One region of the Bacillus cereus group sp. BfR-BA-01360 genome, then DNA from elsewhere that is predicted to be linked to it. Evidence: riboswitches for the same ligand, from Rfam matches in the RefSeq annotation. Region 1 holds a riboswitch; each other region holds the start of a gene.

Region 1 (3,174 bases):
ATAATTCCTTCCGTAATAAGCGCTTGAATAAAATCAGAAGCTCCTATATGAATCAACCCAGCTGTAACCCAATCTGTAAGCTGTCCACTAAAAAATTCATCAAGTATATCCGATAATGGTGTGCCAATCCACGTAAACGTAACCTGAAAAATGAAAAACATGACTGCTAAAAAGATGGGCAGTCCAAAAATTTTATGTGCAATCAACTTATCTATTTTTTCTGAAAAAGGAATTTTCCCTTCCTGTTTATGTTGAATGACACTTGTTTTTAACTTTTCAATATACGTTGCACGCGTGTTATACATATGCTCTTCTAACGTACAATCCAGTTTTTTCTCTAACTGAGAGCGTATTGTTACTAATTCATGATAAATAGATAATCCCATTACCTCTTGTTCCACCACTTCATTATTGCTTAAAAATTGAAGCGCTAGCCATCTTAAATGCTCATAATTTTCTTTCATAAAAAGTGTCATGATACTTGCTATTGCTGTCTCTACTTGTTCACCATATGAAAGAATAAATGAGTTCATTTCTTTCCTATTATTTTCATGAAGAGTAGCTAGTAATTCATCACAACCTTTCCCGTTTCTTGCAACAACAGGAACAACTGTTACTCCCAATATTTCTGATAATCTTTTTACATCAATCACAATTCCGCGTTGCTTTGCCACATCAATCATATTTAAACCAATAGACATAGGCTTTCCAAATTCCAAAAGCTGTAATGTTAAATGCATATTGCGCTCAAATTGAGAAGAATCAACAATATTTAACATATAATGAAATTCCTCTGTTAATAAAAAGTGAGTAACGACTCCCTCATCTCGAGAAACAGGATTTAAATCATATACACCTGGTAGATCAATTAATGTTCCTTGTTTATCTTTCAATTTCCCTATCTTTTTTTCTACCGTTACCCCGCTCCAGTTTCCTACATATTCATAAGAACCTGTTAATGCATTAAATAACGATGTTTTTCCTGTATTTGGATTCCCTAACAAAGCAACCTTATTCACACTAATTCCACCTTTATCATTTTCGCATCGCAATGACGAATACTAATGAATTGTCCGCGGCACTCTAGTGTAAACGGCCCTTTGAACATCGCCTTTTGTTTCACACGCAATTCACTTCCTTCTGAAAGACCAAATGCAACTAATCTCCGTTTTAACAATTTATCTAATGCCTGCATACTTTTCACTAATACTTTTTCACCTATTTGAATATCAACCAAACTCATAATCTCCCCCCTTAAAAGATAATGATAATTATTTTCAATAAATTATAGCATACTGTATAAATCATACACTATAGCTTTTCTATTCTATTTGTTAACATTTTCGTACACTTATATTGAAATAGTGGCAATACAAGATTCATTTGCCCTTCTCATCCATTTCGATTAAAATAAATTTAACAAATAAAGAATTTCGTTATCACAGGGGGAGCTATATGGCTGAGAGGGAACAATTTGTTCCGACCCTTAGAACCTGTTAGTTAATGCTAATGTAGGGATTGTGCAAACGTTAAAATACATCTCCTCTTCTTCATTACGTATTTTATATCTCCCTATGGTACATAATTCTTTTTTGTGCAACTTGGATTTAGGGGGAATGTCAACATGCGTAACACCAATTTACAAGCGATGATTGAATCTGCAATTCTCGCAGCCTTCGCCTTAATCATCGACATTTTACCATTATCAATTAAAATCCCAACAGGCGGTTCTGTTTCATTTGCTATGATCCCTATTTTTATTATTGCGTATCGCTGGGGATTCAAAATGGCCTTTTTAGGAGGGCTTATTTGGGGGTTATTACAAATTGTCTTCGGAGATGCCTATATTTTAACGCCAATACAAGCGGTTATTGAATACTTCATTGCTTTTGCTTTTATTGGATTTGCTGGCTTATTTTATCGCTCAATTCAAAAAGCCATTTCAAATAACCAAGGAAAAAAAGTTCTCTTGTATATAATCTTGGGAACATTGATCGGCAGTTTTGCACGCTATTTCTGCCATTTTATTGCGGGAATTATTTTCTGGGGACAATACGCACCAAAAGGACAATCAGCCTTTCTATACTCTTTCATTGTAAATGGTAGTATAATGCTTGCTTCTTTTGCATTATGTACAGTATTGCTATTGCTTCTATATACAACGTCACCACGTTTATTCCAAAGCATTCGTGCTTATCCTATTCATTCAAAAAATAAGAGCGCCTAAACGCTATTCTTTAAGTTGTAGAGAAAGAATTCTCTACAACCTTTTTTATGAACAGAATGGAAAAGGCACTGTAGATTTTCTCTACAGTGCCTTTTCGTGTCTCAGTACTTAATTGTTACTTTCATGCAATTCTAGAATAGGAGTATCCGAAGAAAATTGTCTTGGCTCAGTTTTCTTTAAGTGATTTTTGACGTTACACTTCTGATATTGGACAATCCATGCTTTAATAGGGTTAGTAAAGATGATTCTTTGCTCTTGATTAGGGGTCCCTTCTTCCAAATTACAATGTTCGCCCCATTTACACCATCTCATTGTAAATGTTGAAGAAGTTTCATCATCTGATTGATCAAATAAGTGAGAAAGAGTCATCTCTCCATCTAGTATGATAGTATTACTAGTAGATAGAAAAGCAAAGTTTGTCCAACGTTTCTTCATTCCCTCCTACTCCTTTTCGCATAGAATGCCTAAAACTACATTTACCTAAAATGGGTTTGTCTCTTTCCTTACACTTTTTATAGTACCCGAAATAATATTACTCAACTATCGATTATTCTTACAATTCACCTTACATTTTTGTAAGAAATAAAGTGAAACTTTAATCAGTAGTGGTTTTCTTCATCCCCCACTAATTATGAGCCCTCACCAATCGGGCTGCCCTAAAATAGCGGGATAAAAAAACCTCCATCTCTTATAAATGAAGGCCTTACATTATACTTTATTTTTTATTATTATTTAATCCCGCTTCATATAATTGACGCATCATTCCATGAGAAATAGCTCCAAGAATTAAAGTCATTCCAATTAACGAAACTCGAAGCACAGGAATATCAATTATATAAGCTAGCAACCCAAGAACAATTGTTAGAAATAATGCTTTTATAAATGTAACACTTGTGTACTGTTTCTTTTTCATGACTCTCACCTTTCATGAAAACGTTTTCCTTACC
Region 2 (3,174 bases), on a different contig from region 1:
TTGTCATTTTAATTGGTTTTTCATTTGGAGCATTTTTGGAAGGAGCAGCAGGATTTGGAGCACCAGTAGCCATCACAGCAGCGCTTCTAGCAGGACTTGGCTTAAATCCTTTATATGCAGCAGGTCTTTGCTTAATTGCAAATACAGCGCCAGTAGCATTTGGAGCAATGGGAATACCGATTACAGTTGCAGGGCAAGTAACAGGTATTGATCCTCATAAAATTGGACAAATGGCTGGGCACCAATTGCCATTCTTATCGCTATTTGTTCCGTTCTTTATTGTATTTTTAATGGATGGTTTCAAGGGAATAAAGCAAACATGGCCGGCGTTATTTGTAGCGGGGGGGTCTTTTGCAATTACACAATTTATTACAGCGACATTTTTAGGACCAGAACTTCCAGATATTACATCAGCGCTTGTCAGCTTAGTATCTTTATCGCTATTTTTAAAAGTATGGCAGCCAAAAGAAGTGTATCAATCGAATCAAGCAAATGTGGAAGCTGCAGCAACAGCGGAAGCTTCATCGATGCCAAATTTAACAGGTAAAAAAGTTGTGAAAGCTTGGTCGCCATTTATTATTTTGACTGCTATGGTAGTGATTTGGAGTCAAGATTTCTTTAAAGCATTATTTGCTCCAGGCGGGGCGTTAGAAAGTTTTGTCATGAAGTTTGAAATTCCGGGTCTGCACAATTTAGTCATGAAGGCAGAACCAATTGTAAATAAACCAACGCCTTATGAGGCTGTATTAAAATTTGATATTGTATCGGCAACCGGAACAGCCATTTTAATCGCATGTATCATTTCCATTTTTGTATTAAAAATGAGTGCAAAACAAGCGGTTGAAACATTGAAAGAAACATTACAAGAATTAAAAATGCCAATTTTATCTATTGGGTTTGTATTAGGCTTTGCATTTATTGCGAATTATTCTGGTCTATCATCTACACTTGCACTAGCGTTAGCTGGAACAGGAGGATTATTCCCGTTCTTCTCGCCATTTCTTGGCTGGATCGGCGTATTCTTAACAGGATCAGATACATCGGCAAATGCGCTATTCTCGAACTTACAATCGATTACAGCACAGCAAGTAGGTGTAAAAGAAGTATTACTTGTTGCGGCAAATACGACAGGTGGTGTAACGGGGAAAATGATTTCTCCGCAATCGATTGCAATCGCGTGCGCAGCAGTAGGACTTGCAGGAAAAGAATCCGATTTATTCCGCTTTACAGTAAAACATAGTTTGTTCTTTGTCATTATCGTTGGAATTATGACGTATGTACAAGCTTATTATTTAACGTGGATGATACCGTAAAAGTGTAAATTGATTTGCATTTTTCAGATTATAGTGTATGATAGAAAAGTATTGAAAATTAAATCAGTGATAAACTAGGGGTGCCCAATGTATGCGTGGGCTGAGAGAGAAGTACGCAAACTTCTTAACCCTTTGGACCTGATCTGGCTCGTACCAGCGTAGGGAAGTTAATGGCTTTACATAATGATGACTTTTATGAGCCAGGTCCTTATTTTCTTATGGACCTGGCTCTTTTTCATTTTGCATGCGCTGGTTACAAGTTGAATCTCGTCCTTGTCACATGTAAAGCGGAGCCGACTGTTTCGTCTTAGTGTATAAAGTTCTTCCGCATAGAAAGTGTTTTTTTACTTTCTTGTGCGGAAGATTTTTAGACGTGAGGGGCTAGAAGGTGAAGCTGGATTCAAGAAATGCGGAGCTGACTGTTTAGCAGCTGAAGGGAGAATCGAATTTTTCTAGGTAAAGTAGATTTCTTGAAATGATAAAGGGGAGGAAACAAAAATCATGGAACAATCTGTTTCAGCTGAGCAAATTGAATTAAAGTCGAGTTTACCAGGGAGTAAGAAAGTGTATGTGGAGGGGTCACGTGAAGGTATGAAAGTGCCGATGCGTGAGATTGAATTAAGTGACACAAACGGAGTGCCAAATTCCCCGATTCGTGTATATGATACGAGCGGTCCCTATACGGATCCAGAATATAAAGTGGAACTCGAAAAAGGGATTCCAACTCCTCGTCGCAATTGGATTATAGAACGCGGAGATGTAGAGGAGTATGAGGGACGCGAAATCAAGCCGGAAGATGATGGTGTAAAAGCTGCTTCGAACCATACACCTGTGTTCCCGCAAATGGATCGTAAACCTCTTAGAGCAAAGAAAGGTGCGAATGTCACGCAGATGCATTATGCTCGTAAAGGGATTATTACATCTGAGATGGAATATGTTGCAATTCGTGAAGGGGTAGAACCGGAGTTTGTTCGAAAAGAGATTGCCGAAGGACGGGCCATTTTACCAGCGAATATTAACCATCCAGAAGCAGAACCAATGATTATCGGCCGTAATTTCCATGTGAAAGTAAATGCGAATATCGGAAATTCTGCTGTTTCGTCTTCGATTGCCGAAGAAGTAGAAAAGATGACATGGGCAACGCGCTGGGGTGCGGATACAATTATGGATTTATCAACGGGGAAAAATATTCATACAACGCGCGAATGGATTATTCGTAATGCCCCTGTACCAGTTGGGACAGTGCCGATTTACCAAGCGTTAGAAAAGGTACAGGGGATTGCTGAAAACTTAACTTGGGAAGTATACCGCGATACATTAATTGAACAAGCGGAACAAGGTGTGGATTATTTTACAATTCACGCGGGCGTATTATTGCGCTACATCCCGCTCACAGCAAAACGCATGACGGGAATTGTTTCGCGCGGCGGATCAATTATGGCGCAGTGGTGTCTATACCATCATAAAGAAAACTTCTTGTATACTCATTTTGAAGAAATTTGTGAGATTATGAAACAGTATGATGTTTCCTTCTCTTTAGGAGATGGGTTACGCCCAGGATCTATTGCAGATGCAAATGATGAAGCTCAGTTTGCAGAGCTTGAAACGTTAGGGGAATTAACGAAAATTGCTTGGAAGCATGATGTGCAAGTCATGATTGAGGGGCCAGGGCACGTACCGATGCATTTAATTAAAGAAAATATGGAGAAAGAAATAGATATTTGTCAAGGTGCGCCTTTCTATACGCTGGGGCCTTTAACAACAGATATCGCACCAGGTTATGATCATATTACTTCTGCAATTGGTGCAGCGATGATTGGATGGTTTGGGACTGCGATGCTTTGTTATGTAACACCGAAAG
Region 3 (3,174 bases), on a different contig from region 1:
CTACTGAAGCAGAGAAGATTATCGCACAGGCTTGGACAGAAGTATTAGGAGTTTCCAAAATTGGTGTACATGATGATTTCTTTACCATTGGTGGGCATTCATTAAAAGTATTACGTATTTTAACATTGTTAAAAGAAGATTTTCCGCATTTAACAATTCAAGACTTCTTTAAGGAAAAGACAGTGTATAAGTTAGCGCGAATACAAAGGGAGTTAACCCTAGAAGAAAATGTATTTCATGAATATAAATGGATACATGAACCAGAGGCTATTCAGTATACGGAAGGAATAACTAATAACCGGATTTCCAATGTCTTTTTAACAGGAGCAACAGGTTATTTAGGATCACATATCCTATATGAATTATTGCAGCAAACCTCAGCTCATATTTATTGTTTAGTAAGACCTAAAAAAGATGTAGAGCAAAGAATTATGGAAACTTTAACAGGATATTTTCATGATATTCCAAATGAAGCTCTGGCACGTATAACAGCTATTCCTGGTGACCTTGGTGAAGAATACTTTGGACTTAGTAAGGAAGAGTTTATAGCGATACGTTCTAAAGTTGATACAGTCGTTCACTGCGGGGCAGACGTAAGACATTTTGGGGATGTAAAGCAATTTGAAAATGTAAATATTCAAGGGACAAAGCGCATGCTTGCATTAGCCGATGAAGGAGCAGCATTCCATTTTATTTCTACGATTAGTATTCCAATCGATTTAGCAGTAGAACAATGGGATATGTATAAAAAACGCGGTGATTTTGAGTATCATGTAGAGTTAGAGAATGTGTATTCCAATAGTAAACTACAGGCAGAAAATCTTGTTCGTGAAGCAATGAGTCGTGGCATGAGAGGGAATATTTATCGCGCTGGTAATTTAACATGCCATTCCGAAACGGGAGTATTTCAACAAAATATTGAAGGAAATGCATTTTATCGCCTCATTAAAACGATGTTATTAATTGGACAAGCACCAAACGTGAAGTGGAAAGTGGACTTTGCTCCAATTGATTTTGCAAGTAAATCAATTGTGGCGTATATGCAAGATCCTCAAATTATAGGTGAAACATTGCATATTTGTCATCCAGATCCGATTGATTTTGTACATTTTGTGCAGTTAATGATAGAATGCGGGCATCATTTAGAAATTGTTCCTCTTTCGCAATATGTAGATTCAGGGTTACAGTTAGCGAAAGAGGATGAGGAGATAGCAGAATTGATTGCTTCACAAGTAGCTGGCGATGGAGCGCAGCAGTCTGAATTTGTAATAGGTACAAAAAGAACAAATGAATGGATAAAGAAAAAGAAAATTGCAGTGCCAATAATTGACCAACAGTTTATTCAGAAGCTATTAGCACATGGAGAACAAGTGGGGTATTTTCCAAACGTAGAAAAATAACAGACAAGATGTACCATGCTTTTGTTTGTTCAATAAAATAAATCATGCTACAATGAAAACGAATTAAGGACCGGGGAGCCAAGTGGCTGAGAGGATGTAAAGGAACATCGACCCTCAACCTGATCTGGATAATGCCAGCGTAGGGAGTTGCTTAAGGGAATGTAGCATATGTTATTTTATAATAACTTGCATACAAGGCTTTCCTACGTCATAGTGGGAAAGCCTTTTCTTGTTTTTAACATATTATTTTGCAAAGGGGATTTTAGCATGTCACAACAAGTTACAATTTCATTTTCAGTGGTACCACAAGCAAAAACAAAAGATTTATATACGGTCGTGGATAAGGCAATTGAAGTTGTCCAACAATCAGGCGTTCGTTATGAAGTAGGTGCGATGGAAACAACGATGGAAGGAGATTTAAATGAACTTCTTGATATTATAAAACGTGCACAACAAGCTTGTGTAGATGCTGGAGCAGAAGAAGTGATTACCTCTATTAAAATCCACTATCGTCCAAGCACAGGTGTAACAATTGATGAAAAAGTATGGAAGTATCGTGATGAATATGAAAAAACAGAAGCGATCTAATTTCGCAATTACAACAGCTTGGCTGATTCTTCTCATTGCGATATGGGAAGGATCTGTTTCATTATTTCACATTGAACCATGGATACTGCCAAAACCTTCTACGATTATACAAGAATTAATTGGCATGAAAGAGCTATTACTTCCAAATATAACAAAGACGTTGCAAGAAGTGATAAGCGGTTTGTTTTTTGCAATTCTACTTGGAACAAGTATTGCTATTATGATGGATGTTATCCCGATTTTTCGCCTTCTTATGAATCCGTTACTTGTTATTTCACAAACTATTCCAATTGTTGTGCTTGCACCTCTATTTATCATTTGGTTTGGATATGGAATGCTACCAAAGGTGATGGTTGTTATTCTTGTTTGTTTCTTCCCAATTGCCCTTAGTATTTTAGAAGGATTTCAAACGGTAGATAAAAATATGCTCAAATTATTACAAACAATGCGTGCATCAAAATGGCAAATGTATCAAAAAGTAAAATTTCCTGCTGTGCTTCCATATTTTTTCTCAGGGTTAAAAATTGCTGTTACATATAGTGTGATGGGGGCAATTATTGGGGAATGGCTTGGTGCAAGTGAAGGATTAGGGGTTATGTTAACCCGTGCAACAAAGTCGTTTTTAACTGCTCGTGTATTTGGTATAGCGGCTATGATTGTAATCGTCACGTTATTTTTATATTTTATCGTAGAGTTTATGGCCAGAATAACAGCACCATGGATATATAGAAAGGAAGACAGAAAATGAAAAAGAGCTTAAAAGTCATGTTAGCAACACTGTTTGCAGTAAGTGTTGTCGGCTGTAATACAGCGAAGAAAGAAGAGAGCAGTGACAAAGAGAAAAAAGTAAAAGTTGTTTTAGATTGGTTTCCGAATACAAACCATACTGGTTTATATGTGGCAAAAACAAAAGATTATTATAAGAAACAAGGTTTAGATGTAGAAGTTATTCAGCCTGGTGATAATGTATCAGCAGAGCAAATGATTGCTTCTGGAAAAGCTGATTTTGGTGTGAGCTATCAAGAAAATGTTACATCGGCACGTGTGGAAGGGATTCCAGTTGTATCAATTGGAGCAATTATTCAACATAACACATCGGCATTTGCTTCTTTAAAAAAAGATAATATTACTTCACCAAAAGATTTTGAAGGAAAGCGTTATGGAGGATGGGGAGCACCAGCAGAGG
Region 4 (3,174 bases), on a different contig from region 1:
TGTAGCATGTAGCAATAATGCTTCTACTGATAAAAAGACAGAAGCTAGTGAAAGTAAAGCGAAAGAAATTACAATCAAGCATAAGTTAGGGGAAACAAAAGTTAAAACAAACCCGAAAAAAGTTGTAGTATTTGACTTTGGTTCATTAGACACTTTAGATAAATTAGGCGTTGATGTGGCTGGTGTACCACAGAAAAATATCCCATCGTATCTTTCAAAATATAAAGATAAAAAATATACAAATGTTGGTGGCTTAAAAGAGCCAGATTTCGAAAAAATTAACGAAATGAATCCAGATTTAATTATCATTTCTGGAAGACAAGCTGATTCATACAAAGAATTTGAAAAAATTGCTCCAACAATTTATGTAGAGTTAAATACAAAAGATTACATGAAATCATTTAAAGAAAACGTTGAAACATTAGCAAAAATCTTCGGTAAAGAAGAACAAGCGAAAAAAGAAATTGCAGCAGTTGAAAAAGACGTAGCAGCATTAAATGAAAAAGCTAAGAAGAGCGATAAAAAAGGGTTAGTTATTTTAGCGAATGATGGTCAAGTAAGTGCATATGGGCCACAATCTCGCTTCGGTATTATCCATGATGTATTTGGGATAACTCCTGTTGACCCAAATATTAAAGCTGATACACATGGTAACAAAGTTTCATTCGAATATATTTTAGAGAAAAACCCAGGTTACTTATTTGTAGTAGATAGAGGTGCTGTTGTTGGCGGTAAATCTTCTGCAAAACAAGTAGTGGAAAACGAAATTGTTAGCAAAACAAATGCTGTGAAAGATGGCAATGTAGTTTATTTAGATCCAAACTACTGGTACCTATCTGGTGGCGGGCTTGAGTCTGTATCAGAAATGGTAAAAGAAGTATCTAAAGCTTTAAAATAATAAAATGAAAAACAGCGATAGGAGCGCATCCTATCGCTGTTTTTCTATGCATACTGATTCGGTATAAAGCAATATAAAGACGAATGCTCTCTTTTCACTTCACCTTTCATATAGAAAGGAAAGAACTTGTTATTTTACTAGAATAAGAGTAGACTTTGAAGTAGATGAATAAGAAAGCACATGGGAGTTTGCGGATGCAGACTGAGAGTACGGCTAATCTGTCGTTGACCATTAGAACCTGTTGGATAATGCCAGCGTAGGGAGAGTGTAAAAAACACATGTTCAGGCACTTTGCATACGCGAAGTGTCTTTTTGTGTATCTCCCATTACGGAAACGAGGAGGAGATGAAACAATGCATATAACAGAAATTGCTAAAGTGGTGGAACAAGTAAGAAAAACGAATCCACTTGTGCATAATATTACAAATGTAGTTGTAACGAACTTTACAGCAAATGGCTTGCTAGCGTTAGGGGCATCACCAGTCATGGCATATGCAAAAGAAGAAGTAGCAGAGATGGCTAGCATTGCAGGAGCACTCGTTTTAAATATGGGTACGCTCCGGCCAGATGAAGTTGAAGCAATGCTCATTGCTGGAAAAGCAGCGAATCAACAGCATGTCCCAGTATTATTTGATCCAGTTGGGGCAGGAGCAACTTTGTATCGAACAGAAGTGGCAAGACATATACCAAATGAAATAAAGTTAGCGATGATCCGCGGAAATGCAGCGGAAATTGCGAATGTTATTCATGAAAAATGGGAAATCAAAGGTGTGGATGCTGGAACTGGAAATGGTGATTCTGTAGCAATTGCAACAAAAGCAGCGAACAAACTAGGTACAGTCGCGGTAATTACAGGAAAAGAAGATATTGTCACAGATGGTAAGCGAACCGTTATAATTCGTAACGGTCATCCAATTTTAACAAAGGTGACAGGAACAGGTTGTTTATTAACTTCAGTAATGGGAGCATTTGTGGCAGTTGAACAAGATTATGTAAAAGCAGCGGTTGCTGCATTAACGTTTTATGGAGTAGCAGCGGAGATTGCTGCGAGTAAAACAGTAGATCAGGGACCAGGCAGTTTCCAAGTAGAATTCTTAAATCAATTAGCAAATGTTACCATAAGCGATATTGAACAATATGGAAAAGCAGAAGAAGTTCGTTAGGGAGATGAGAGAGATGGCACGCATTGAAACAGAAAAGATGTCTCAGTTATTACAAGTATATTTTATTATGGGGAGCAATAACTGTCACAAGGGTCCATTACAAGTAATGAAAGAAGCACTAGATGGTGGCATTACCCTTTTTCAATTTCGGGAAAAAGGAGAAGGAGCTCTAACTGGAGAGAAAAGAGTCCAATTTGCCAAACAGTTACAAGCGCTATGTAGGGAGTATCGAGTTCCTTTTATTGTGAATGATGATGTGGATTTAGCGCTTAAGCTGGATGCAGACGGTGTTCATGTTGGACAAGATGATGAAGGAATTGAAGTTGTCCGTGAAAAAATGGGCGATAAAATTGTTGGAGTGTCTGCTCATACAATAGAAGAAGCGCATTTTGCCATTGCAAATGGTGCGGATTATTTAGGAATAGGCCCTATTTTTCCAACAAACACAAAAAAAGATACAAAAGCAGTTCAAGGATTAAATGGATTACGTTATTTTCGGGAAAAAGGTATTAATATACCGATAGTTGGAATCGGTGGAATTACAATCGAAAATGCTTCTTCAGTAATAGAAGCAGGAGCAGATGGTGTTTCGGTTATTTCAGCCATTAGTTTGGCGAGTTCAGCCTTTGACAGTGCGAAAGCATTCGTGCATCAAGTGAAGAAGTAAAGATGGGGATTGAACAGTTGTTTTCTCATCTTACATGAGAAAACGATGGAGTTAATGGAAGTATTTAAAACATATAATGTGGAGTGCAAATGTATTGTAAGAGAAGGATTAGGGAACTTTTTTCCAGATGATTTTCCAAAGTTATTAGCAGAGGCAAGTCAATATATATTGGAGCCTAGTATAGAGTAGAAGAGTTTAGTTGGAGGATTGTATAAAACAAAGGTACTAGTTTAAACAAACGTTTGATTAAATGGAAAAAAAGCGCATGACTTATAGAATAAGTCATGCGCTTTTTTGTTAAAACATAATCGAAATAAGTAACATTCCGATACCGATAGAAGCAAAGGTTGCAATGAGACCAGGAATCATAAAACTATGATTTAGTACATATTTACCAATACGTGTTGTGCCTGTACGGTCAAAGTTAATTGCAGCAACGATTGTTC

The links. A riboswitch is a leader RNA that binds a small molecule or an ion and turns the genes downstream of it on or off. The one in region 1 is predicted to bind thiamine pyrophosphate.
Region 2: it holds a riboswitch for thiamine pyrophosphate, as region 1 does, so the genes downstream of both, thiC (phosphomethylpyrimidine synthase ThiC) here and thiT (energy-coupled thiamine transporter ThiT) in region 1, are expected to answer to the same signal.
Region 3: it holds a riboswitch for thiamine pyrophosphate, as region 1 does, so the genes downstream of both, MR056_RS12025 (MTH1187 family thiamine-binding protein) here and thiT (energy-coupled thiamine transporter ThiT) in region 1, are expected to answer to the same signal.
Region 4: it holds a riboswitch for thiamine pyrophosphate, as region 1 does, so the genes downstream of both, thiM (hydroxyethylthiazole kinase) here and thiT (energy-coupled thiamine transporter ThiT) in region 1, are expected to answer to the same signal.

The regions. Positions count from the first base shown of each region.
Region 1 covers NZ_JAKUFV010000009.1:33,107-36,280, reverse strand. The annotation lists gene feoB (ferrous iron transport protein B) at 1-1,019, opposite strand, end outside; gene MR056_RS10600 (FeoA family protein) at 1,016-1,243, opposite strand; TPP riboswitch at 1,435-1,536, shown strand; gene thiT (energy-coupled thiamine transporter ThiT) at 1,625-2,227, shown strand; gene MR056_RS10590 (hypothetical protein) at 2,336-2,662, opposite strand; gene MR056_RS10585 (hypothetical protein) at 2,943-3,140, opposite strand.
Region 2 covers NZ_JAKUFV010000005.1:25,994-29,167, reverse strand. The annotation lists gene MR056_RS06580 (lactate permease LctP family transporter) at 1-1,313, shown strand, start outside; TPP riboswitch at 1,380-1,495, shown strand; gene thiC (phosphomethylpyrimidine synthase ThiC) at 1,815-3,174, shown strand, end outside.
Region 3 covers NZ_JAKUFV010000011.1:30,129-33,302, forward strand. The annotation lists gene MR056_RS12020 (non-ribosomal peptide synthetase family protein) at 1-1,400, shown strand, start outside; TPP riboswitch at 1,462-1,563, shown strand; gene MR056_RS12025 (MTH1187 family thiamine-binding protein) at 1,668-1,988, shown strand; gene MR056_RS12030 (ABC transporter permease) at 1,960-2,736, shown strand; gene MR056_RS12035 (ABC transporter substrate-binding protein) at 2,733-3,174, shown strand, end outside.
Region 4 covers NZ_JAKUFV010000011.1:21,328-24,501, forward strand. The annotation lists gene MR056_RS11990 (siderophore ABC transporter substrate-binding protein) at 1-898, shown strand, start outside; TPP riboswitch at 1,069-1,178, shown strand; gene thiM (hydroxyethylthiazole kinase) at 1,252-2,061, shown strand; gene thiE (thiamine phosphate synthase) at 2,075-2,728, shown strand; gene MR056_RS12005 (hypothetical protein) at 2,774-2,917, shown strand; gene MR056_RS12010 (anaerobic C4-dicarboxylate transporter family protein) at 3,026-3,174, opposite strand, start outside.